Regions from separate parts of the Rahnella sp. 1L-D-7-B-C2 genome, predicted to be linked through region 1. Evidence: predicted binding sites of a transcription regulator. Region 1 holds the regulator's gene; the other holds the start of a gene.
What was found. The regulator PhoB, encoded in region 1, activates phosphate uptake and scavenging genes when phosphate is short. The targets are predictions, from matches to a motif close to CTGTCATAAAACTGNCNNAT.

Region 1 (21,768 bases):
AATCCGGTTTCAGCGAGAGAGGTTGCGTCATGCTTTGCTACTCCAGTGGACGGTTTTTTTCTCGATCAGCAAAAAAGCCAGATTCAGTAAATAACCCAGTGCGCCGGTGATAAGGATCGAGGCGTACATGTCTTTGATATTGAAGACCTGCTGCGCGTCAATGATCCGATGCCCGAGGCCGGTTTCCGACCCAATAAACATTTCGGCGACGATAACGATCACCAGCGCGATCGACACACCGGTGCGCAGGCCGACGAACGTCTGCGCCAGACTTTCCATCAGCAGGATGTCTTTGAAAATATGCCAGCGGGAAATACCCATCACTTTGGCCGCCATCAGGCGGGTTTTCTTGGCATTCATTACGCCGTAGGCGCTGTTGAACAGGATGACCAGTACAGCGGCAAAGGCGGCGATGGCGATTTTGTTGGCGTCAGTGATGCCGAAAATCAGCATGAACAGCGGGATCAGCGCCGATGACGGCGTCGAACGGAAGAAGTCGATCAGAAACTCCAGGCTGCGATACACCTTTTCGTTGCTGCCTAAAATCACGCCGAGCGGGACGCCAATCACCGCCGCGAAGCCAAAGGCCACCAGTGTGCGATACAGCGTCGCGCCGATGTCAGTGCGCATTGAGACATCCGAAAACGACTGGAACATGAAACCCAGCGTTTCGACGGGCGAAGGCAGCAGCACCGGATTCAGCCATTTGGCGCTTACCGCCAGTTGCCAGAACAGAAACAGCAGCACCGGCCCAATCAGCGGCAATAATCTCGAAGACCAACGTGACGTCATATTAACTCCCCTTATCCCTGATATATCAGCGAAGCGACATCCACCGGTTTGCTGAAGATTTTTCTTTCCGTAAAGACGTCATAAAATTTCTGGAACCATTGCAGGTTGTCGCCCTTTAGGTCGGGATACATCACGAAGCCGGGCAGTGGCACTTCTTTCACCAGCGCCGGTTCGATACTGGTATAACCCGCCACGTTTTCCCGCGCTTTGTCAGGATTGGCCGCAATAAATTCCACGGCTTTCTGATAGGCGGCGATAAACTTTTTCGCGGCGTCAGGATTATTTTGGATGAAAGTGGCGTTAAGCGCCGCTGCACCGCCGAACCACGGGGCATCGGCGTTACCGAGTACGTATTTGGAAATGACGCCGGTTTCCAGCGTGCGCGACAGGTGTTTCATACGCCCGACGGTGCCGGTCGGCTCCAGGGTATAAACGCCGTCAATTTGCCCGGCGGCCAGGGCAGGGGCGTGCTGACCGACGGGGAGTTCGATTACTGACGGATTAGTGAACCCGTTTTTCTCCAGAATGATTTTCGCCATGGTGACGTTCTGGATGCCTGGCCCGCAGGCGATTTTCTTGCCTTTCAGATCGGCAATGGTTTTCGCCGTGCTGTTCAGCGGTACCAGAAATTCATCTAACACCAGCGTGTGATTGGAGGGATTCGAGCAGATGATTTTGAACAGGCCTGGCGACGTGATCGCGCCTAACCCCAGTGCGCCGGTGGCCGTGCCGTTGGCACAGCCGTGGATCCTGCCGGTGATCATCCCTTCGACAATTTGCTGTGCACTGGCAAATTTGACGCCTTTGACGTTCAGCCCGGCCTCTTTGAAAAAGCCCTGCTCGAGCGCGACATACAACGGCAATCCGCCGACGATTGGCCAGTAGCCGATGCGAATTTCATCGTCGTCTGCGGCGAAAACGGTAGTGGGGATCATTCCGCCCAGCGTCATCACACCGCCGGTGATCGCCAGCCATTTCATCATCTGACGGCGTTGTTTATTGAACGGAAGGATTTCAGGTTTGTCGTTTTTCATCGGCGTTCCCCTTGGCTGTTATGCAGGCTGTGCAGCTTGTACTGCAACTTGTATACATAACGTTAAGCACAGGGCGTGCCAGATCGGCGGTTTAACGAAATAACCGAATATTCATCAGGTTGTCAGGAGCGCGCGCACTGCAACGGTGCGATTTTTGTGCGGGTGCTCACAGAAAGGATCCACCACAGGGCAAGGCGATAGCATGATTGCTAGCGGCTTGCCCTGCGACTTTGCGGTCAGACTTTAAATTCACTGCTCAGGCGGCTGATGCCCAGCCCGTTCACTTTAGTGACTTTGATTTGCACCGGAATGCGGTCTTTCATGGCCTCGACGTGGCTTATCACGCCGATGGTTTTACCGGAGGCGTTCAGGCTGTCTAGGGCGTCGAGGGCGGTGTCCAGCGTGTCGGCGTCAAGCGTGCCGAAACCTTCATCGAGGAACAGCGAATCGATGCGGGTTTTGTCGCTGACCAGATCGGACAACGCCAGCGCCAGTGCCAGACTCACGAGGAAACTCTCACCGCCGGAGAGCGTACGGGTATCGCGAACCGCATCGGCCTGCCAGGTATCGACTACCTGTAACTCCAGCGCGTCGCTGGTTTTACGCTGTAACAGATAGCGGCCGTGCAGTTTTTCCAGCTGACGGTTCGCCAGATACACCAGATGATCCAGTGTCAGCCCCTGTGCGAATTTGCGGAATTTCGCTCCGTCGCTGGAGCCGATCATCTGGTTGAGATAGCCCCAGTCGTCGCAGGTCTGCTGTGTCTGTGCAATCTGACCGATCAACGCCTGTTGCCCGCTGTGCCGTTCTTTATCGAATTTCAGTTGATTGCTGACTTCACCGAGCTGCTGCTGTAACGCTTTCAGCTGTTGCGCCAGCGTCGCCTGTTCTGCGGTGAGCTGGGTGAGGTCGATTTCGCTCTCGCGCAGATGCGCAGGGCGCGCCAGACCGTGAGCTTCCAGCGTCGCACCGGCATCACTCAGCAGCGCCTGGGCCTTCGCCAGCTGTTGTTGCAGACGTTCTTTTTGCAGCTGGAGTTGCTGACGCAGCCCGTCATCGAGCAGGGCGAGTTTCACCGCCTCTTCGTCAGAGAATTCGCTGGCGGCCAGCGCCAGTTGCCACTCATTTTCAGCCTGTTGCAGACGTTCCGTAGCCTGCTGATGTTGCTGCTGCGTGCTGGCCAGCTGACCGGCCAGTTTATCGCGCTGTTCCTGCGCTTTGTTCAGTGCTTCGGCTGCGTCGCTGACCGCTTTCTCTGCGGCCAGTTGCTGCTGATGTAAGTGCTCGCGAACCTGCGCAATCTGGCGATCGCCGAACAGACTGCGACGCTGCGCATTCAGCTCTGCCAGCGTTTTCTCACCCTCGGTAAACTGCTTTTGCAAGTGCTCCATCTGTTCCTGAAGTTTGACCTGACTTTGCCCGATAAGCGTAAAGCGTTCGGTCAGCAGGGCAGTCTGCTGCTGCACTTTTTGCTGCTCATTCACGGCATCATTCAGTGCATCTTTCGCCTGTTGCAACGCCCGCGCCAGCTGTTCATGCTCACCCAGCAGATCCTGGGACTGTTGCTCTTCGCGATCGCGTTCCGCCAGCCATTGCTGAACGGCATCCGTATCCTGCAATACGAAGGTCAGATTCAGCGGCGCGCTCAGTTGCTGCCAGCTCTCGAGTTGCGCATTCAGCTGTTGCTGATCCTGCTCCAGCTGGGTTTGCAGGCGCGTCTGCTGCTCTTTCAGGTTTTTAATCTTCGCCGCCAGCTCAATGCCGCTGGTTTTTGCCGTATCGAATTCGGCCTGCATTTTCTCGACGCGCTGCGCGGTTTCTGACGGTTTCACGTCCTGATAGCTTTCCACCGACGGATGCGACGTCGACCCGCACAACGGGCACGGCTTACCACTTTGCAGATTCGCGCGCTCGGCGGTGAGGCTGACGATCAGCTCTTCACTTTTCAGGCGGGCTTTGACGTCATTGAGATGTTCCAGTTGCTTCTGACATTGCAGACGGATCGCGCCCAGTCGCTGTTCTTCCTGCAAGACCTGCGTCTGGATCTGTGTGAAATCGGCATTTTGCTGCACCACCCGGCGGTTCAGTGGAGGATAAAGTTGCGCGAGCGAATACAGCTGCTGGCGTACCGGTCGCAGGTGTGTCAGTTCAGCCTGCCGTTTCTGCAACACCGCCAGCGGATGCTGATTTTCCAGCGCTGCCTGACGTTGTTGCTGCACGGTCAGCGCCTCGGTCAGGGCAGTGTGCCGCGTCTGGTGCTGGCGGCTTTGCTCTTCAAGCTTCTGACGTTCGGCGGTCAGCTGTTCAAGTGCGAGATTTTGCTCGCTGACCTGTTTCTGTACGTCATTCAATGACTGTTGCGTATCGGTTTGCGCTTTCCGCCACTGGGCGATGCTGTTATCCAGCGGCAGGATTTGCTCTTCAATGAGTGTCTGCTGCTGTCGCTGTTCTTCCACCTGTTTCTGGCGCGCACTTTGCGCCTGTTCTGCGGCCTGCTTCAGCGGCGTCATCTGCGCCAGCTGGTGTTCCTGCTGCTGGATCAGCTGCGCGGTCTGCTGTTGCAGATTCAGTGTTTCCTGCTGGCAGCGCTGGCGATCGTTAAGACGTGAACGGAGTTTTTCCGCCGGTTCGCTGAGTGCAAGCTGCTGCAACTGCGGCGCAGCCTGCGCCATTTCCTGCTCCGTCGCTGCCAGCTGTTGCACTGATTGCTGATGTTTTTGCTGCACCTGCTGCCAGTGTTGCAGCCAGTTAAGATCCTGCTGACGCTGCTGCGCCCGCTGGCTAAGGCTGATTTCCTGCGCGTTGAGTTCTTTAAGCTGCGTTTCCAGCGCCTGACGCTGTTCTTCGCTGAGCAGTTCGATACCAGCCATGCGCTGATGTAAACCGTCGAGCGCTACGCGCGCTTCTTTATGCTGTTCGAACACGCGTTCAGACAGGAGGCCGTAGATTTCCGTGCCGGTAAGTTCTTCCAGCAATTCTGCGCGGTCATTGGCATCGGCATTGAGAAAGGCGGCGAATTGTCCCTGTGACAGCATCATCGATTTGGTGAAACGGCCAAAATCCAGCCCGGTCAGTTCGGCAATCGTGTCAAGTTTATCGCGTACTTTATCCGCCAGAATTTTGCCGTCCGCCAGCAATGCCAGCTCGACTTTCGGTGCCTGTAAATTGCCGTCCGGTGAGTTTTTCGCCCGGCGCTGGCTCCAGAAGGCACGGTAGCCAATGCCTTTCACTTCAAATTCCACTTCGGCCAGTGATTCGGCGGTGTGGCGGGTCATCAGTTCGTTCTGGCTGGGGGTGACGTTCAGACGCGGCGTCTGGTGATACAGCGCCAGACAGATGGCATCGAGCAGGGTAGTTTTTCCCGCGCCGGTCGGGCCGGTGATAGCGAATAATCCGTTGCTGACAAAAGGCTCAGCGGTGAAGTCGATTTTCCATTCGCCTTCCAGCGAGTTTAGATTTTTTAAACGCAGGCTGAGAATTTTCATTGTGTGGCGTCCTCTGCGTGATGACCGCTGGTGACCTCATCGACCACCTGCGCAAACAGCGTGCGCATCCGTGCCTGACGCTGTTCGTCAGTGTCCGCTTCCAGCGACAGCCGCCGCTCGAAGACATCGCTCACGCTCAGCTCGCTGAGGGTTTCTTTTTCCTGTTGTTCAATGCTGTTAATGCGCTGTTCTTTACTGCGGCGCAGCAGTACGACTTCCACCGGCAGTTCAGCGGTCAGCGCCTGGATCCGCCGTTGAATGTCGCTGAGGTAATCCTGCGTCGCGACTTCTATATCCAGCCAGACCGGTTTGGTGGTATCGCCATCGCTGAACTGCATCAGTTGTTTTTCTATTTCGGCCAGCGGGCCTTTGATCATCTGCATCGGCTGAAATACCGGAATTTCCAGCGTTTCGATGCTGTTCAGCGTTGCACCCGTAAAATCGAGCATAAATACGCTTTTGGCTTTGCCGAGTTCGTCAAAACTCAGCGCAATCGGCGAGCCGCTGTAACGGATATGGTTGGTTTTCGCCACGCACTGGGCGCGGTGAATATGCCCGAGTGCGACGTAATCGACCGGCGGAAATGCCTGTGCCGGAAAGGCATCGAGAGTACCTATATAAATGTCGCGAACGGAATCCGAGGTGCTGACGCCGACGGTGGTCAGATGGCCGGTGGCGATGATGGGCAGCGGGACGCCGAGCTGGTCGCGCTTCGCCTGTGCCGCCTGATATAAAGCGTCATAATGGGCAGCGATGGCTTCCTGCAACGCCAGCTGCTTGTCGCTGCCGGACTGACCGGCCTGGCTGGCTATCAAATCGCGCGGGCGTAAGAACGGGATCGCACAAAGCACTGCGCCGGGCGAGCCATCACGATGATTTAATTCCAAAACCTGCTCAGACAAGTCTTCACCGACGGTAGCGATCACGCGGGTGTTGAGGCAGGAAAGTAGTTCTTTCGATTCATTGAGCGTGGCGACCGAATCGTGGTTACCGGCCAGCACTACCAGCTGGCAGCCGGTGTGTTGTAATTCCACCACGAAGCGGTTATACAATTCCCGCGCATAGCTTGGTGGCGAGCCGGTATCGAAAATATCGCCCGCCACAATCACGGCATCGACCTGATGAGTTTCCACCTGTTCCGTCAGCCAGCGCAGAAAGGCCTGATGCTCGGCGGCGCGGCTTTTGGTAAAGAAGTACTGGCCAAGGTGCCAGTCTGAAGTGTGGATCAGGCGCATGAAACTCCCGGTGATTCGCTAGACGGTAACAATGGCGCAAAGTATAAACGCCGTCGGGGGACGATGTCCCCAGAAAAATCAGGCGAATTTCAGCAAGATGGCTGTCAAAGTGCGGTGTAATAGACCATCCTTTCTATTCATAAATCTGTCACAAAACTGACGCATAATGGCGCCCGCAATCAAATAAAAGATCGCTAACCTATTGGCAGGACCTACGATGGCTAGACGTATATTGGTGGTTGAAGACGAAGCTCCAATCCGTGAAATGGTGTGTTTTGTACTGGAACAAAATGGCTATCAGGCAGTAGAAGCTGAAGATTTTGATTCCGCGATTGGCCAACTGGTCGAGCCTTATCCTGAGCTTATCCTGCTCGACTGGATGTTACCGGGAGGGTCCGGGATCCAGTTTATCAAACATCTTAAACGTGAAGCCCTGACCCGCGAAATTCCGGTGATGATGCTGACTGCACGCGGTGAAGAAGAGGACCGGGTGCGTGGCCTCGAAGTGGGTGCCGATGATTACATTACTAAACCGTTTTCTCCTAAAGAACTGGTTGCCCGTATTAAAGCTGTGATGCGCCGTATTTCACCGATGGCGGTGGAAGAGGTGATCGACATGCAGGGTCTGACGCTCGATCCTTCCTCTCACCGCGTGATGGCCAATGAGCAGGCGCTCGACATGGGGCCGACCGAGTTCAAGTTATTGCATTTCTTTATGACCCACTCCGAACGCGTTTACAGCCGCGAACAGTTGCTCAATAACGTCTGGGGCACTAACGTTTATGTGGAAGATCGCACGGTAGACGTGCATATTCGTCGTTTACGCAAAGCGCTGGAAACCAGTGGACATGACAGAATGATCCAGACTGTCCGTGGCACGGGATACCGTTTTTCAACGCGTTATTAGTCCCCACAGCGGAGAATCTGTGTGTTAGAACGTTTGTCATGGAAACGGCTGGCCGGCGAATTTTTTCTGTTTTGCCTGCCAGCGATCATTCTCGGTATTTTTGTCGGCCATTTTGGCTGGCTTCTCTTTGCGTCTCTGCTGGCGGCGCTGGGCTGGAACTATTATAACCAGCTTAAACTCTCACACTGGCTGTGGCTTGACCGCAGCATCACCCCGCCAAATGGCCGCTGGAGCTGGGAGCCGTTGTTCTACGGGCTGAACCAGATGCAGATGCGAAACCGCCGTCGCCGCCGTGAATTAGGGCAACTCATTAAACGTTTTCGCAGCGGTGCAGAATCGTTGCCGGATGCAGTGGTGCTGACCACTGAAGAGGGCAATATTTTCTGGTGTAACGGTCTGGCGCAGGAGCTTCTCGGCTTCCGCTGGCCGGAAGATAACGGGCAACACATCTTCAACCTGCTGCGCTATCCGGAATTTCGCGCCTGGATCCAGGCGCGTGATTTCAGCCGCGCACTCAATCTTCAGCTCAATAATGAACATTACGTCGAATTTCGCGTGATGCCTTATTCCGAAGGGCAGTTACTGATGGTGGCGCGTGATGTCACGCAAATGCGCCAGCTGGAAGGCGCGCGGCGTAACTTCTTCGCCAACGTCAGCCATGAACTTCGCACCCCGCTGACGGTTTTGCAGGGCTACCTGGAAATGATGGAAGATGCCAAGCTGGAAGAGCCGTTTCGCACTAAAGCGCTCGATACTATGCAAGAGCAAACGCGACGCATGGACGGGCTGGTCAAGCAGCTCCTGACGCTGTCAAAAATCGAAGCCTCCGCCAATATGGATTTGCACGAAAAAGTCGATATTCCGGTGATGCTCGGGATGCTGGAGCGCGAAGTACAGACACTGAGTGGCGGTCAGCACGAAGTTGTGTTTCGCGTAAACGAGAAGCTGAAGGTCTTCGGCAACGAGGATCAGCTACGCAGTGCGGTGTCGAATCTGGTGTATAACGCGGTCAATCATACGCCGCCGGGCACCCGAATTGAGGTCAGCTGGCAGCAAACGCCGCATGGCGCACAGTTCCAGATAAGCGACAACGGGCCGGGCATTGCACCTCAGCATCTCCCGCGTCTGACTGAACGTTTCTATCGTGTCGACAAAGCCCGTTCCCGCCAGACCGGTGGCAGCGGACTGGGGCTGGCGATCGTCAAACATGCGCTCAGCCACCACAACGCCAGGCTCGAGGTGATGAGTGAAGTCGGCGTCGGCACGCGCTTTATTTTTACGCTGGCACCGAAGCTGATAGTTCCTTCCGATAACACCACTAAAGTTTCAGTGAAACCGTAAATTGCTGTTTTCTATCCAGCCCGGCATTTCTCCATGTCGGGCTTTTTTTGTTTGCTGCTTCATTAACTCACCGCTTTTGATCGTGAATTTATTTCATCTCCCATGAAAATTCCTCTGTTGTCGGTGAGTAACCGGCATGACAGTATCGCCTTAAAACCATTTAGACATCCAGAAGTCTACATGTAACGCGGCGCAATTATTTACCTTGTAAATCATTTGCATTTCGTCTGCGACGGGATGCCATTAAGGAGTTTTTCATGCAACGTACTACCCCTCCGTTCCGTGCTGACGTGGTCGGCAGTTTCCTGCGCCCGGCGGCTATCAAAGAAGCGCGTAAGCTGTTTCAGGCTGGCGAGATCGATGCCGCGCAGCTGCGTGCCGTAGAAGATACTGAAATCCGCCGCGTGGTGGATTTACAGCGCGAAGCCGGTTTGCAGGTGGTCACTGACGGTGAGTTCCGCCGTGCATGGTGGCACTTCGATTTCTTCGAAGGGCTTGACGGAGTGGAAGGTTACGACGCAGTACAGGGGATTCAGTTCAACGGCGTACAGACCAAAGCACGCAGCATTAAAGTCACAGGTAAACTCGGCTTTGATGCGCATCCGATGCTGGACGATTTTCGTTTTCTGAAAAGCATCAGCGGCAGCGCAGTCCCGAAAATGACTATCCCAAGCCCGAGCGTGATGCACTTCCGCGGTGGCCGTAATGCCATCAGCAAAGAGGCGTATCCTGATCTGAAAGACTATTTCAACGATCTGGCACAGGTTTATCGCGACGCCATTAAAGCATTTTATGACGCCGGTTGCCGCTATCTGCAACTTGACGATACTGTCTGGGCGTATCTGTGCTCGGAAGATCAGAAGCAGCAAATCCGCGAGCGTGGCGATTCTCCAGAAGAGTTAGCGCGTACTTACGCGGACGTGCTGAACAAAGCGATTGCCGGTAAACCGGACGATCTGGTGATTGGTTTGCACGTGTGTCGCGGTAACTTCCGCTCCACCTGGATTTCCGAAGGTGGCTACGAGCCGGTGGCTGAGATCCTGTTTGGCGGTGTAAATATCGATGCCTTCTTCCTTGAGTATGACAATGAGCGTTCCGGCGGCTTCGAGCCTCTGCGCTTTATTAAAAAGGGCCATCAGCAGGCAGTTCTGGGGTTAATCACCACCAAATCCGGCGAGCTGGAGCCGGCCAAAACCGTTGAAGCGCGTCTGGCGGAAGCGGCGGAATATTTGGATATCAATCAGATTTGCCTCAGCCCGCAGTGCGGTTTTGCCTCGACGGAAGAGGGCAACAGTCTCACCGAAGCGCAGCAGTGGGAAAAACTGAAACTGGTGGTGGATATCGCTGCCCGCGTCTGGTAAAGCCTGGTAGTGGTTAATGTTTGACCTTGTAAAAATGTTGTAAACTGTGCGTGAAATAACCTGAGAGTGGTGATTTCACGCATTTTTCGTCCTTCCGGAGCATATCTTGTGCTTCATTAGTTTAAAAATCATACATATCATATGGCGTGTTTTTCGATGTATTCAGCGAATATTACTGCTTTGCGATGTTAATCTGGTTAAACACTCTGCTTTTTGGATCGCGGCTTGCCTTTATACGCTATAAACGTTTACCTTAACGCCCGCTGTCGCTCGATACTCCCTGCATAACAACGTAATCATCTGCATATCATCAGGCGTTTTTAGCTCACTTCGATCCCCACACGGTGCTCTCTGGCAGTTTTATGCCATTCATCCTTGTACGAGGTGGCACGACGACAGCAACGGTCACTTTATTCATTTGAACAGGCAACACGACACCAATCATGAGTACTCGTTTAACAAATAAAGATATTCTGGCGCTGGGTTTCATGACCTTCGCTTTATTCGTCGGGGCGGGGAACATTATTTTCCCGCCGATGGTTGGCCTGCAGGCCGGTCCTGAAGTCTGGTGGGCAGCTGCCGGGTTTATGATAACCGCTGTAGGTCTCCCGGTGATGACAGTGATTGCGCTGGCGCGCGTCGGTGGCGGTGTTGACGCCCTGAGTACGCCAATTGGCCGTGGTGCCGGTATTCTGCTGGCGACCGTCTGCTATCTGGCTGTAGGCCCGCTGTTCGCCACGCCACGCACCGCAACCGTCTCTTTTGAAGTGGGTATCGCACCGATGACCGGTGATGGCCCGCTTCCTTTACTGATTTATAGCGTGATTTACTTCGCGCTGGTGATCGGCATTTCCCTCTATCCGGGCCGCCTGCTCGATACCGTCGGGCATTTCCTCGCACCGCTGAAAATGGTCGCGCTGGCTGCACTGGGTGTTGCCGCGCTGCTGTGGCCTGCCGGGCAGACCATGCCTGCGGTGGATGCTTACCAGACCGTGCCGTTCTCCAGCGGTTTCGTTAACGGCTATCTGACGATGGATACGCTGGGCGCGCTGGTCTTCGGTATTGTTATCGTGAATGCCGCCCGTTCTCGCGGTGTGACCGATGCCAAACTGCTGACCCGTTACACGATTCTGGCCGGTCTGATCGCCGGTTTAGGTTTGGTGCTGGTCTATCTGAGTCTGTTCAAGCTCGGCGAAAACAGCGCTTCACTGGTGCCGGGCGCAACCAATGGTGCGGTGATCCTGCATGCGTATGTGGCGCATACCTTCGGTGGCGTCGGCAGCTTCTTCCTCGGTGCGCTGATCTTCATCGCCTGTATGGTGACGGCGGTTGGCCTGACCTGCGCCTGTGCGGAGTTCTTTGCTCAGTACCTGCCGCTGTCGTATAAGTCACTGGTGTTTATTCTGGGCCTGTTCTCCATGCTGGTGTCTAACCTTGGCCTGAGCCATCTGATCCAGATTTCCATTCCGGTGCTGACAGCCATTTATCCGCCATGTATCGCACTGGTGGTGTTGAGCTTCACCCTGCGCTGGTGGAATAATACGACACGTATCGTGGCGCCGGTGATGCTCGTCAGCCTGGTGTTCGGTATCGTCGATGGCATCAAAACCTCTGCTTTTGCTGATATCATGCCTGCCTGGACCGCAAATCTGCCGCTGGCAGCCCAGGGTCTTGCCTGGTTACCGCCTTCAGTATTAATGCTGGTGCTGGTCGGTATTTATGACAAAATCAGTGGTCCGCGCAACGTCACCGCGCACCAATAATTATCGGCAGAATGTTTGAACGTAGTTGAGTGAATGTTTCGCCAATCAGGCCACGGAAACCTTTCCGTGGCTTTTTCATTGGCAGGGTGCAGTGTTTTTAGAATTCGCATGTTTGATTTTCAAAATACAGAAACGGGTTAGGGTCAATGCAACAATCAGCTGAACAACCAACCGCGCAGCCAGAAGCGCCGGGCACGAAGCTAAAGCGCGGTCTGACAACGCGTCATATTCGCTTTATGGCACTGGGATCGGCCATCGGAACCGGGCTGTTTTATGGATCGGCGGATGCGATCAAACTGGCGGGGCCAAGCGTGCTGCTGGCCTATCTGGTCGGCGGCATTATCGCCTTTATCATCATGCGTGCCCTTGGCGAGATGTCCGTTAACAATCCTCAGAGTGGCTCTTTCTCGCGCTATGCTCAGGATTATCTCGGACCGATGGCGGGTTACATCACCGGCTGGACATATTGTTTTGAAATCCTGATCGTCGCCATCGCGGACGTCACGGCGTTCGGCATTTATATGGGCGTCTGGTTCCCGGATGTGCCGCAGTGGACGTGGGTGCTGAGCGTGGTGCTGATTATCGGTGCCATCAATCTGGTCAGCGTGAAGGTTTTCGGCGAGCTGGAATTCTGGTTCTCCTTCTTCAAAGTGCTGACGATCATCATCATGATTGTGGCGGGCTTCGGCATTATTATCTGGGGCATCGGTAACGGCGGGCAGGCGACGGGCATCCATAATCTGTGGAGCCACGGCGGCTTCTTCAGTCAGGGCATTATGGGCACCATTTTGTCTTTACAGCTGGTTATGTTTGCCTACGGCGGCATTGAGATCATCGGTATTACAGCCGGTGAAGCTGAAAATCCGAAGAAGTCCATTCCGAAAGCCATTAACTCTGTGCCGCTGCGTATTCTGGTGTTTTATGTGGGCACACTGTTTGTAATTATGTCGATTTTTCCATGGAATCAGATAGGTACTCAGGGCAGCCCGTTCGTGCTGACGTTCCAGCATATGGGCATCACCGCAGCGGCAGGCATTCTGAACTTCGTGGTGATCACCGCGTCACTGTCGGCGATTAACAGCGATGTGTTTGGTGTGGGCCGTATGCTGCACGGAATGGCAGAGCAGGGGCAGGCACCGAAAATATTCAGCAAGGTATCGCGTCTGGGCACGCCCTGGGTCACGGTGCTGGTGATGATGGGCGCGCTGCTGATTGCGGTTTACCTCAACTTCATTATGCCTTCCAGCGTATTCCTGGTGATTGCATCTCTGGCGACTTTCGCGACCGTTTGGGTGTGGATTATGATCCTGTTCTCCCAGATAGGTTTTCGCCGTAAGTTGAATAAACAACAGGTTAAAGAGCTGGAGTTCCCACTGCGTGGTGGTGTCTACACGTCAGTATTCGGCATCATTTTCCTGGTGTTTATCATCGGTCTGATCGGTTACTTCCCTGATACCCGCGTGTCACTTTACGTTGGCATGGTTTGGGTTGTGGCGCTGCTGATAGGTTATGCGTTCAAGTTGCGTAACGACCGGAAGAAGCAGGCGTTGTCACTCAGCAAGTAACGCGTAAGCAAGTGCTTACCTTCGGATAAAGAAAACCCCCGATATCTTCGCGACATCGGGGGTTTTATATTTTCTACCGCTGAAGGTTAATACCCTATTGCAGCACCTGCCGGGCGACGCACGTCATTCGCGCCATACAAATAGCCCTCACGGACTTTCCCCGACAACGCCGAGTCATTGCCGGAGTTCATCGGCGTGACGCCTGCTGCGCCTGGTAAGCCCACCAGAATCAGCTCTGCTGCGCCCCACGGTGTTTGCTCCACCATTTTGTAGCCCATCTTCGCCAGAATGTTCAGGCTGTCCTGAGAGACGCCACGCTGCTCGTAGTAGACTTCATCCGGCAACCACTGGTGGTGAATACGCGGCGCATTGACGGCTTCCTGCGGAGGCATGCCGTAATCAATCACGTTAAGCGCTGTTTGCAGCGTGATAGTGATGATGCGCGAACCGCCCGGCGACCCCAGTACCATGAAGATTTTACCGTCTTTGGTCACCAGACTCGGGCTCATGGATGATAGTGGGCGCTTACCGGGGGCGATAGCATTACGCGTCCCCTGCACCAGCCCGTAAAGGTTTTTCTCGCCGACTTTGGTGGTGAAATCATCCATTTCATCGTTAAGGAAGAAACCGGTGCCCGGCGCAATCACCACGGATCCAAACAAGCCGTTGATGGTATACGTCGTAGAAACGGCATTGCCCATTTTATCGACGATAGAATAATGCGTGGTTTCCGGCTTCTCATGCGGTTCCATGCCCGGCTGAACCTGCGTGGATGGCGTCGCTTTATCCGCTTCTACCTTCTTACGAATCTCTTCGGCATAACTTTTGCTGATCAGGCGGTCGACCGGATTTTTCACAAAAGCCGGATCGCCGAGATAAGTGTTGCGGTCCATGTAGGCGTGACGCATGGCTTCGGTGAGCGTGTGAATGGACGCAGCTGAGTTGAAGCCCATGCTTTTCAGGTCATAGCCTTCAACAATGTTGAGGATTTCGCACATCGTTACGCCGCCAGAGCTCGGGGGTGGCGCTGAGACAAATTTATAGCCGCGATAGCTACAGGTGATCGGCGTGTCTTCTGTGACTTTGTAGTTAGCGAAATCCGCTGCGGTCAGAATACCGCCGCCTTTTTTCGAGGCCGCTTCTACTGCGGCCGGGATTTTGCCCTTATAGAACGCATCCGGGCCGTGTCTGGAAACCGACTCGAGCGTGTTGGCTAAATCGGTTTGCACCAGTTTGTCGCCGGGCTGCAACGGGCTGCCGTCTTTGCGCAAAAAGATGCGCGCGGCTTCGGGATCTTCTTTGAAGCGGGCGACTTTAGTATCGAGAATATCCGTATCCGCGCGGGTCAGCACGAAGCCCTGACGGGCGAGTTTTATCGCCGGTGCCATGACCTGCTGACGCGTGAGCGTGCCGTACTCTTTCTGGACCGTATCCATTCCCAGCACGGTACCCGGAACGCCTGCGGCCAGATAGCCGTAAAGGCTGGCCCCTTTTTTCACATTACCGTCGGCGTCCAGATACATATTGGCGCTGGCGGCGGCGGGTGCGGTTTCACGAAAGTTGATAAAAGTGTCTTTACCGTCCGCCAGATGCACCGTCATGAAGCCACCGCCGCCGATGTTGCCACAGCATGGGTTGACGACCGCCTGTGCGTAACCGACCGCGACCGCGGCATCAATCGCGTTGCCGCCCATCTTGAGGATGTCGACGCCGACCTGTGACGCTAAATGTTGCGAGGTGACGACCATACCGTTTTTCGCTTCAACGGCCGGGTTTGACGCGGCCAAAAGCGGAAAACTGGTAAACATAGCCAGCGCGATGAGCGATTTTTTCCATGGACTCCGTAACATGTAAGCTCCTGTCTTTTGAAATCAGAACCTTCAGGCTCTTGTGTGATAACGCTTTTTTGGGTGTTAACGATGTTGTTTAACGCAATACATCTATGCAAGGCGCACGCCACTCTTTAAAAAAGGGCGCACCACTGCTGAAGCAGGGAATACGTTTTCAGCGTAGACCTAAAAGACCGGGAGTGAGCAGAAGGAAGGGGAGAACTGTGATCGGGGCAAATGGCAGGCAAAAAAAACGGCCAGCGAGGCTGACCGTTATTGACCTTGATATCCGAAGAGGATTACAGGTTAGAAGCGTTTTCAGACAGGTATTTAGCTACGCCATCCGGAGATGCGCCCATGCCTTTTTTGCCTTTTTCCCACTGAGCCGGGCACACTTCGCCGTGCTCTTCGTGGAATTGCAGCGCGTCAACCATACGCAGCATTTCGTCGATGTTACGACCCAGTGGCAGATCGTTCACTACCTGGTGACGTACAACGCCTTCTTTGTCGATCAGGAAGGAGCCGCGCAGTGCAACGCCAGCGTCCGGATGTTCGATACCGTAAGCTTTCTGAATTTCGCGTTTGATGTCAGCAACCATTGCGTATTTGACAGGGCCGATGCCGCCTTTCTCAACAGGGGTGTTACGCCATGCGTTGTGAACGAACTCGGAGTCAAAAGAAACGCCTACCACTTCTACGCCACGATTCTGGAATTCTTCGTAACGGTGATCGAAAGCGATCAGCTCAGAAGGACAAACGAAGGTGAAGTCCATTGGCCAGAAGAAGATAACAGTTGGTTTGCCTGCAGTGTGTTTTTTGAAGTTGAAGTTTTCAACTACTTCGCCGCTACCGAGTACTGCGGCTGCGGTGAAATCAGGGGCTGGGCGAGTTACCAGAACCATAAATTGCTCCTTTTAAGACCCATGAGGGCATCGTAGGTGGAAAGGGTGAACAAAACGACTGCCAGTATAGGGGCAAGGCCGCGGTGAATAAACCCCATCGCGCCAATCAATCAGATAGCATCGGGCTATCAGTTTTTGATCCAGCTCTCATGCTTCATTAAGAGCAATCTCGCAGATTGCAGCCATTTGTGCTCTGAATCACAGGTTGCAGAGGATTTGTCAGATTTGACGGTCTCTCGCTTGCTGCATCATGACCGGATAAAATTGCCAAAATAGCTGTTCAAGCGCGTCGTAGTTCAGTTCGATATCGTGAAACGATCCGGTCAGCGCGCTGAGTTTTGGCCGTCTGGAGGCCATGCCGCGCAGGACGTCGCCGATAAAGGGCAGTGCGGCGTAGCGTTCCATCCAGCGTTCCGGCCACAAATACGCATTAAGATTCTGAAAACGCTCCGGCATATCCGGTAACTGCGGCGTAATTTCCTGCTGACAGACGGCAAGAAAATCTTCCAGCGGCTGCTGTGGATGAATTGTCGCCCAGTGGCGCGACAGGAAATGATCCCATACCACGTCGAGCGTGATCGGCGAGACGCGGCGGAAATCATCTCGGAAATAGCTGCGTGCGATCCGCACTTCGGGCAGGGAGTCGGTCAGGGTGTCAACGCGGCGATGCATACGGATCCCGCTGACGATTTCAGCAGAATATTGCCCGTCAGGGTTGCCGCGAACGAAGTCCGCCAGCAAGTTGCCCAGCAGGGAACTGTCGGCCAGCGAGGCCAGATGGAGGTGCGCTAAAAAATTCATCGGCGGAGTATAACGCAGGAAACGTGATCTACGACAGGTCAGGGGATGCCTTTATTCGCGCATAAGCTTGCAGGGGATGCCCCGTCCCACTAGACTAAGCCGCCTGTTTTTGTCGTTAAAGTGAAGTGAAAAACCATGCGTGTTGCCGATTTTTCTTTTGAACTCCCGGAATCCCTGATTGCCCGCTATCCGCAGACCCAGCGCAGCGGCTGTCGTTTGTTGTCTCTGGACGGGCCGAGCGGCGAGTTAGCGCACGGCGTGTTCACCGATATTCTCGATAAAATCCTGCCCGGCGATCTGCTGGTCTTCAACAATACCCGCGTGATACCGGCCCGCGTGTTTGGCCGTAAGGTCAGCGGAGGCAAGATTGAAGTGCTGGTTGAACGCGTGTTGGATTCACACCGCGTTCTGGCGCACGTTCGCGCCTCAAAATCTCCGAAGCCCGGCGCAGAGTTGCTGCTCGGTGATAAAGAAGACATTAAAGCGACGATGGTGGCGCGTCACGATACGCTGTTTGAGCTGGAATTTAATGAAGACCGCGATGTCTTTACCTTGCTCAACGAAATCGGCCATATGCCGCTGCCGCCGTACATTGACCGTCCTGACGAAGATGCCGACCGAGAACTTTATCAGACGGTCTACAGCGAACGTTTGGGTGCTGTCGCTGCACCGACTGCCGGTCTGCACTTTGATCAGCCGCTGATGGATGCGCTGAAAGAAAAGGGCGTGGAATTTGCGTTCGTCACGCTGCACGTCGGCGCGGGGACGTTCCAGCCAGTGCGCGTGGATACCATCGAAGACCACATCATGCACGCTGAGTATGCCGAAGTACCTCAGGACGTGGTGGATGCGGTGCTGGCGTGTAAAGCGCGCGGTAACAAAGTGGTGGCCGTGGGCACCACATCTGTCCGTTCGCTGGAAAGTGCCGCCAAAGCCAGTGAAGATGCGCTGATTGCGCCTTTCTTCGGTGATACGAAGATCTTCATCTATCCGGGCTATCATTATCAGGTAATTGATTCCCTGATCACCAATTTCCACCTGCCTGAATCGACGCTGATTATGCTGGTGTCGGCGTTTGCCGGATATAAAAATACCATGAATGCTTACCACCAGGCGGTGGCCGAGCAGTACCGTTTCTTCAGTTACGGCGATGCGATGTTCATCAACCGTAACCCGCTGGCCCCGCAGGAAGTCGTGGGCGAGTAAGTTTGATTTAAAACTACCGGTCCGGATGCACTCGGTGCATCCGGGCTTTCTTTTCCGGGCGTCATGCCACGGACTTAACCTCATCAGACTGTTTCTCTGATGCTGGAGGCAATGTGAAGTACGAATTAAGCACTACCGATGGCCGCGCACGTCGCGGGCGTCTGGTCTTTGAACGTGGCGTGGTCGAAACCCCGGCATTTATGCCTGTGGGCACCTACGGCACCGTTAAAGGCATGACTCCGGAAGAAGTGAAAGAAACCGGCGCGCAGATCCTGCTCGGTAACACCTTCCACCTGTGGCTGCGCCCGGGTCAGGAAATCATGAAACTGCATGGCGATTTGCATGATTTCATGAACTGGCACGGCCCGATCCTCACTGATTCCGGCGGTTTCCAGGTGTTCAGCCTGGGTGCGATGCGCAAAATCAAAGAAGAGGGTGTGCATTTCCGTAACCCGATCAACGGGGATCCGGTATTCCTGAGCCCGGAAAAATCCATGGAGATCCAAAACGATCTCGGCTCTGACATCGTGATGATCTTCGACGAATGTACTCCCTATCCCGCTGACTGGGATTACGCTAAACGTTCGATGGAGATGTCTTTACGCTGGGCACAACGCAGCCGCGATCGTCACAACGAATTGAATAATAAGAATGCTTTGTTCGGGATTATCCAGGGAAGCGTTTACGAAGATTTACGAGATGTATCATTAAAAGGGCTGGTAGATATTGGCTTTGATGGTTACGCTGTGGGCGGTTTGGCGGTAGGCGAGCCGAAAGAAGACATGCACCGTATCCTCGAGCACGTTTGCCCGCAAATTCCGCAAGACAAGCCTCGTTATCTGATGGGCGTCGGCAAACCGGAAGATTTGGTGGAAGGCGTGCGTCGCGGTATCGATATGTTTGACTGTGTAATGCCAACGCGTAATGCACGTAACGGCCACCTGTTCGTCACTGACGGCATCGTGAAAATCCGTAATGCCAAGCATAAAGATGACACCTCGACGCTGGATGAACACTGTGATTGCTACACGTGTCGCAATTATAGCCGCGCCTACTTGCATCATCTCGACCGTTGCAACGAAATTCTGGGTGCGCGTTTGAATACCATTCATAATTTGCGCTATTACCAGCGTCTGATGGCCGGTTTACGCCAGGCTATTGAAGAGGGTAAATTAGAGCTCTTTGTGACAGACTTCTACGAGAGTAAAGGCAAACCGGTTCCGCCTTTAAACTTCTGATTTCTTAGTCGTGTCGGCATCACCTTTTGGCGGTGCCGATTTTATCATTTGTTGAGCCGTCATAATGGGGTATTGTGCGAGACGTTTATCGCCAGACTCCATTTTGGAAATACGGTATTTTTTACAACAACTCTTTTGCTTCACAACAACAATGAGGGAATTTAAATGAGTCTTTTCATTTCCGATGCTGTCGCAGCGTCTGGCGCACCGTCACAGGGAAGTCCTTACTCTCTGGTTATTATGCTGGTCGTTTTTGGTCTGATTTTCTATTTCATGATCTTGCGCCCGCAGCAGAAACGCTCTAAAGAACACAAAAAACTGATGGACTCCATCGGTAAAGGTGACGAAGTGATGACCACCGGTGGCCTGATCGGTCGCGTAACAAAAGTGGCTGAAACCGGCTATGTTGTTATTGCACTGAACGACACTAACGAAGTGATGATCAAGCGTGACTTCGTGGCAGCAGTTCTGCCAAAAGGCACGATGAAGTCTATCTAATTTTCGATTTTCCCGAAGGGAACTGCCGTGTTAAACCGTTATCCTGCGTGGAAGTATCTGATGCTGATCGTTGTGGTCATCGTCGGGCTGCTTTATGCACTTCCCAACCTTTATGGTGAGGATCCGGCTGTTCAAATCACTGGTGCTCGGGGTTCCGACGCCAGTGAAGCAACGCTGGACCAAGTCCGTAACGTATTAGATCAAAGCAAAATCCAGATCAAATCAGTTGCTCTGGAGAATGGCGCTATTCTTGCCCGTTTCAAAGACACGGATGTACAGCTTCGTGCACGTGAAGCGCTGACTGAAGCGCTGGGCGATAAGTTTGTCATTGCACTGAACCTCGCGCCGGCAACGCCGCGCTGGTTGAGTATGCTGGGCGCCGAGCCGATGAAGCTGGGCCTCGACTTACGTGGTGGTGTGCACTTCCTGATGGAAGTGGATATGGATACCGCGCTGAGTAAGCTGCAAGAGCAGACGATGGACAACATGCGCAGCGACCTGCGCGACAAGAATATTCCTTATGCCACGGTGCGTAAGCTCGACAACTATGGCGTTGAAGTGCGTTTCCGTGATGCTGCAACGCGTGATTCTGCGGTCAGCTATCTGAGCCCACGCCATCGCGATTTAGTGATCACCAACAGCGGCGATAACGCTGTTAAAGTGGTGATGACTGATGCTCGTATGAGTGAAGCTCGCGAGTATGCCGTTCAGCAAAACATCACCATCCTGCGTAACCGTGTTAACCAACTGGGTGTAGCCGAGCCGCTGGTACAGCGTCAGGGTGCTGACCGTATCGTGGTTGAACTGCCGGGTATTCAGGACACTGCACGCGCGAAAGAAATTCTGGGCGCGACCGCGACGCTGGAATTCCGTCTGGTAAACACCAATGTGGATGCCACCGCTGCAACCTCTGGCCGTGTGCCGGGTGACAGCGAAGTGAAAAATACCCGTGAAGGTCGCCCGGTTGTCTTGTACAAACGCGTGATTCTGACCGGTGACCATATCACTGACTCCACCTCCAGCATGGATGAGTATAATCAGCCGCAGGTAAACATCTCTCTCGACAGCGCTGGCGGTAACGCCATGTCTAACTTCACTAAGGATAACATCGGCAAGCCGATGGCGACCCTGTTCGTGGAATACAAAGACAGCGGTAAGAAAGATGCCAACGGCCGTTCAATTCTGGCGAAACAGGAAGAAGTCATCAACGTGGCGACCATTCAGTCACGTCTGGGCAACAGCTTCCGTATTACCGGCGTTAACGATCCGAACGAAGCCCGTCAGCTGTCTCTGCTGCTGCGTGCCGGTGCGTTGATCGCGCCAATTCAGATCGTTGAAGAACGTACCATCGGCCCGACCTTAGGGATGCAAAACATCACTCAGGGTCTGGAAGCGTGCCTGTGGGGCCTCGTGGCTTCCATTCTGTTCATGGTAGTTTGGTACCGTAAATTCGGCATCATCGCGACCACGGCGCTGGTGGCTAACCTGATTCTGATTGTCGGGATCATGTCGTTGCTGCCGGGTGCTACGCTGACCATGCCGGGTATTGCCGGTATCGTGCTGACACTGGCGGTGGCCGTTGACGCCAACGTACTGATAAACGAACGTATCAAGGAAGAGCTGAAGAACGGACGTTCCGTTCAGCAGGCTATCCATGAAGGCTATAAAGGCGCGTTCTCCAGTATCGTCGATGCCAACATTACTACCCTGATCACGGCAATTATTCTTTATGCAGTGGGTACCGGTTCGATCAAAGGCTTTGCTATCACCACCGCAATCGGTGTGGCAACGTCGATGTTTACGTCGATCGT
Region 2 (3,661 bases), on a different contig from region 1:
GCAGGGTTGGGGTGGGCTATTCATGGCATCTTAATCGCCATAACCCATCCCAGCCTTGCGTTGATGAGTAGGGAGAAAAGTCATGCAATTCCGACCAGCGAATTACTCCCGCCAGTTTCTGAGTTTGCTGGTTTTGCCAATCCCCGGATTGAAGCTGTTGGTCGGATCGGCCTGCCGGTAAAATTCCTTCAGATGAGGTTTCGCCAGATAAAGATGCCCGACGTTATGCTCGGCGGGATATTCTGCGCCCTTGGCATCGAGCAATTCTAACATCCGATGTTTAAGGGCTTTGCTGTCAGCGCCTTTTTTGACGATGTAATCCTGATGGAAAACGTGGCACATGAAATGCCCGTAATAGAGTTTTGCAACCAGCTGGTTGTCGATCTCCTCCGGCAAGGTTTCAAACCAGTCGCGGTCGTTGCGGCGCAGTGCGATATCCAGCGCCAGAATATCTTCCACCTCTTTTTCATGCACCGCGTGATAACGCACGGCAGCACCGGCTGCGGCAAAGCGATGCAGGAACGCTTTCTTGCCTTCGTCGGCGGAACAGATAAAGAAATCCCCCTGACCATCGCTGAAGAAACGGGTCAGGAAGTTGCGTGCCTCATCGATGCCTGGACCAGACATTTTCAGCAGCAGATGATGTTCAAAGCGGTCGCGGTATTGCTTCATACGTGGCGGGAGATGATTAGGCAGGGCTTTACTCAGGCACTGCATCACGCGGTCGCTGAAGTTTTTCGGCAGGAAAGGGACTTTGCTGATATGCGCGTCAAATTTGCCTTTAGCGGTAAACATATCCGGCATTTTATCGGTGCCGAGTTTGTCGATCATCATGAACGTGTCTTTGCCGTAGACTTCGGTGATATCAAAAATATCGCGATGCATATATTCGCCCGCCACCGGCAGATTGGTGAAATCACGCAGGATCTGACGGCGCAGTTCGGTCAGAACATCGGTGTTGTTGGTGCCGATATAAAACACTTGCTGCTGGGTTTCGGCCGGGAAAGTGTCCAGACGCACCGCAAATACTGCCAGCTTTCCGGCGCAGCCTGAGGCCTCAAACAACCTGCGCTCATCGGCGTTAAAGCGCGATGGCGTATCGGCATCCACTTCGCGCACGCGTTCTGCATAATCGTGATCCGATGCCAGCCGCTGATCGTGCTGGATGTCGGCCTCGTGATAATCGGCCCGCTCCAGACGGCTCAGGATCTCCTCCGGCGTTTTACCAAGATTAATGCCCAGATGATTAATCAGCCGTAGTTCGCCGTGCTCATCTATCTGTGCATAAAGCGCCATTTCGGTATAGGCCGGGCCGCGCTTAACCAGCGAACCGCCTGAATTATTGCAGATCCCGCCGACGACAGACGCACCGATGCACGAAGATCCGATGACCGAGTGCGGTTCGCGGTTATACGGCTTGAGCATTTTTTCCAGTTTGTAGAGCGTGCTGCCGGGGAAACCTACTACCTGATGGCCGCCATCGAGCAGTTGGATCTGATCCAGCTTCAGGGTGCTGAAAATCACAATATCGCGATCGTAATCCTCGCCGCTGGGTGTTGAGCCCTCGGTGAGACCGGTATTGGCGGCCTGCATAATGACAATTTTGTCGGCGGCGATGCAGGCTTTCAGCAGTTGCCACTGCTGCAGCAACGTTTGAGGGAAAACGACCGCCAGCGCTTTGCCGCCACCGGAGCGAAAACCCTTCCGGTAGCGCTCGGTATTACTGTCTCCGGTGAGGACATGGCGGCTGCCGGCAATCTCTTTCAATGCGGCGATGAGTGTCTGATTATCCATTTCATCTTCCTTTTTTGACGTGATGCGCATTTGGCACCCTCCAATCATAGACTTAATCTCGTCTCTTTTTGTCACGCGCTGTCCATTAAATCGTCATTGATGTGTCATAAAACTCGCGCTTAATGAACGCCAGATAATGAAAGCAACCGAGAGACAGCATCATGGCGCAGGCACAACTTAAGCTGGCACAGGCTGAATATCCTCAGGCCGGGCCGCAGCATCTGAACAAAGTACTCGACGTCAAAGGCCTGGTGAAATCCTATAAATCCGGTCAGCGCGTCCTGAATGACATTAATTTTGATCTCCATGCCGGTGAGTTTGTCGCGGTTATTGGCCGTTCCGGCGCTGGGAAATCCACGCTGTTGCACGTCCTCAACGGTACCATTCCGTTAACCGAAGGCAGCGTGGTGTGTCATTACGAAAACGGTGAACAACAGCAACTGGCGGGGCTGACCGGTAAGGCGCTGCGCCGCTGGCGCTCAGGGTGCGGCATGATTTTTCAGGATTTCTGTCTGGTACCGCGTCTTGATGTGCTGACCAATGTTCTGCTCGGACGTCTCAGCCATACTTCCACATTCAAATCCTTTTTTAATCAGTTTGATGACGAAGACCGCGCCCGCGCGATTTCACTGCTCGAATGGTTGCACATGTTGCCGCATGCGTTACAGCGCGCCGAAAACCTTTCCGGCGGTCAGATGCAGCGCGTGGCGATTTGCCGTGCGCTGATGCAAAACCCCAAAATTTTGCTGGCCGATGAGCCCGTCGCCTCGCTCGATCCGAAAAATACCCTGCGCATCATGAATGCGCTGAAAAAAGTCAGCGAAGAAAATATTGCGGTAATGGTTAATTTACATTCAGTCGAACTGGTGAAAGATTATTGCACCCGCGTCATTGGCATTGCCAAAGGGCAGATTATTTTCGATGGTCACCCGGATCAGTTAACTGACGGGATTCTGCATCAGTTATACGGTGAAGAGCACGAAGCGGTGAACAGCTAAAATATAACGTTATTAATTTTGCAGTCCTTATTTCTACTTTCTCTCAATCTACACAAGGTCACCATTACATGAAGAAGTTATTACGTCTGGCAGTCTTTGTAGCAGGTTCTTTTACCGCAATGCACAGCATGGCAGAAGATGCGCCGAAAGAATTAAATATGGGTATTTTGGGCGGGCAAAATGCCACTCAGCAAATCGGTGATAATCAGTGCGTCAAAGATTTCTTCGATAAAGAATTAAATGTCGATACCAAACTGCGTAATTCCTCTGATTACTCTGGTGTCATTCAGGGGTTATTAGGTAAGAAAGTGGATATGGTATTAAGCATGTCACCTTCGTCTTTCGCCTCAGTCTATATTAATAACCCGAAAGCCGTAGACCTGGTTGGTATTGTTATCGACGATACGGATAAATCCCGCGGTTATCATTCCGTTGTTGTTGTTAAAGCCGACAGCCCTTACCAGAAACTGTCTGACCTGAAAGGTAAATCATTCGGCTTCGCTGATCCGGATTCCACTTCCGGTTACCTGATCCCGAACCAGACTTTCAAGAAAGAATTTGGCGGTACCACTGACAATAAATATAACAACTTCTTCTCCAGCGTGACCTTTTCCGGCGGTCATGAGCAGGATATCCTTGGCGTGCTGAACGGCCAGTTCGAAGGCGCCGTGACCTGGGCTTCAATGATAGGCGATCGTGAAACCGGTTATACCTCCGGCGCTTTCAACCGCATGATCCGCATGGACCATCCGGATTTGATGAAGAAAATCCGTATTATTTGGGAATCTCCGCTGATCCCTAACGGCCCGATTTTAGTGCGCAGCGATCTGCCGCCAGCCTTTAAAGCCAAACTGGTTTCTGCCATTAAG

Region 2: a site for PhoB is predicted at 1,896-1,915, ahead of phnC (phosphonate ABC transporter ATP-binding protein). Genes of this name have one in related genera too.

The regions. Positions count from the first base shown of each region.
Region 1 covers NZ_JBXAVQ010000007.1:155,337-177,104, reverse strand. Annotated here, with positions in the region: gene AC0Z7K_RS14070 (ABC transporter ATP-binding protein) at 1-31, opposite strand, end outside; gene AC0Z7K_RS14065 (ABC transporter permease) at 28-792, opposite strand; gene AC0Z7K_RS14060 (ABC transporter substrate-binding protein) at 804-1,826, opposite strand; gene sbcC (exonuclease subunit SbcC) at 2,063-5,311, opposite strand; gene sbcD (exonuclease subunit SbcD) at 5,308-6,546, opposite strand; gene phoB (phosphate response regulator transcription factor PhoB) at 6,764-7,453, shown strand; gene phoR (phosphate regulon sensor histidine kinase PhoR) at 7,475-8,794, shown strand; gene AC0Z7K_RS14035 (cobalamin-independent methionine synthase II family protein) at 9,052-10,155, shown strand; gene brnQ (branched-chain amino acid transport system II carrier protein) at 10,599-11,918, shown strand; gene proY (proline-specific permease ProY) at 12,065-13,483, shown strand; gene ggt (gamma-glutamyltransferase) at 13,570-15,333, opposite strand; gene AC0Z7K_RS14015 (peroxiredoxin C) at 15,612-16,214, opposite strand; gene AC0Z7K_RS14010 (ACP phosphodiesterase) at 16,434-17,015, opposite strand; gene queA (tRNA preQ1(34) S-adenosylmethionine ribosyltransferase-isomerase QueA) at 17,151-18,221, shown strand; gene tgt (tRNA guanosine(34) transglycosylase Tgt) at 18,335-19,459, shown strand; gene yajC (preprotein translocase subunit YajC) at 19,625-19,957, shown strand; gene secD (protein translocase subunit SecD) at 19,985-21,768, shown strand, end outside.
Region 2 covers NZ_JBXAVQ010000005.1:186,030-189,690, forward strand. Annotated here, with positions in the region: gene dld (D-lactate dehydrogenase) at 103-1,794, opposite strand; gene phnC (phosphonate ABC transporter ATP-binding protein) at 1,956-2,792, shown strand; gene phnD (phosphonate ABC transporter substrate-binding protein) at 2,861-3,661, shown strand, end outside.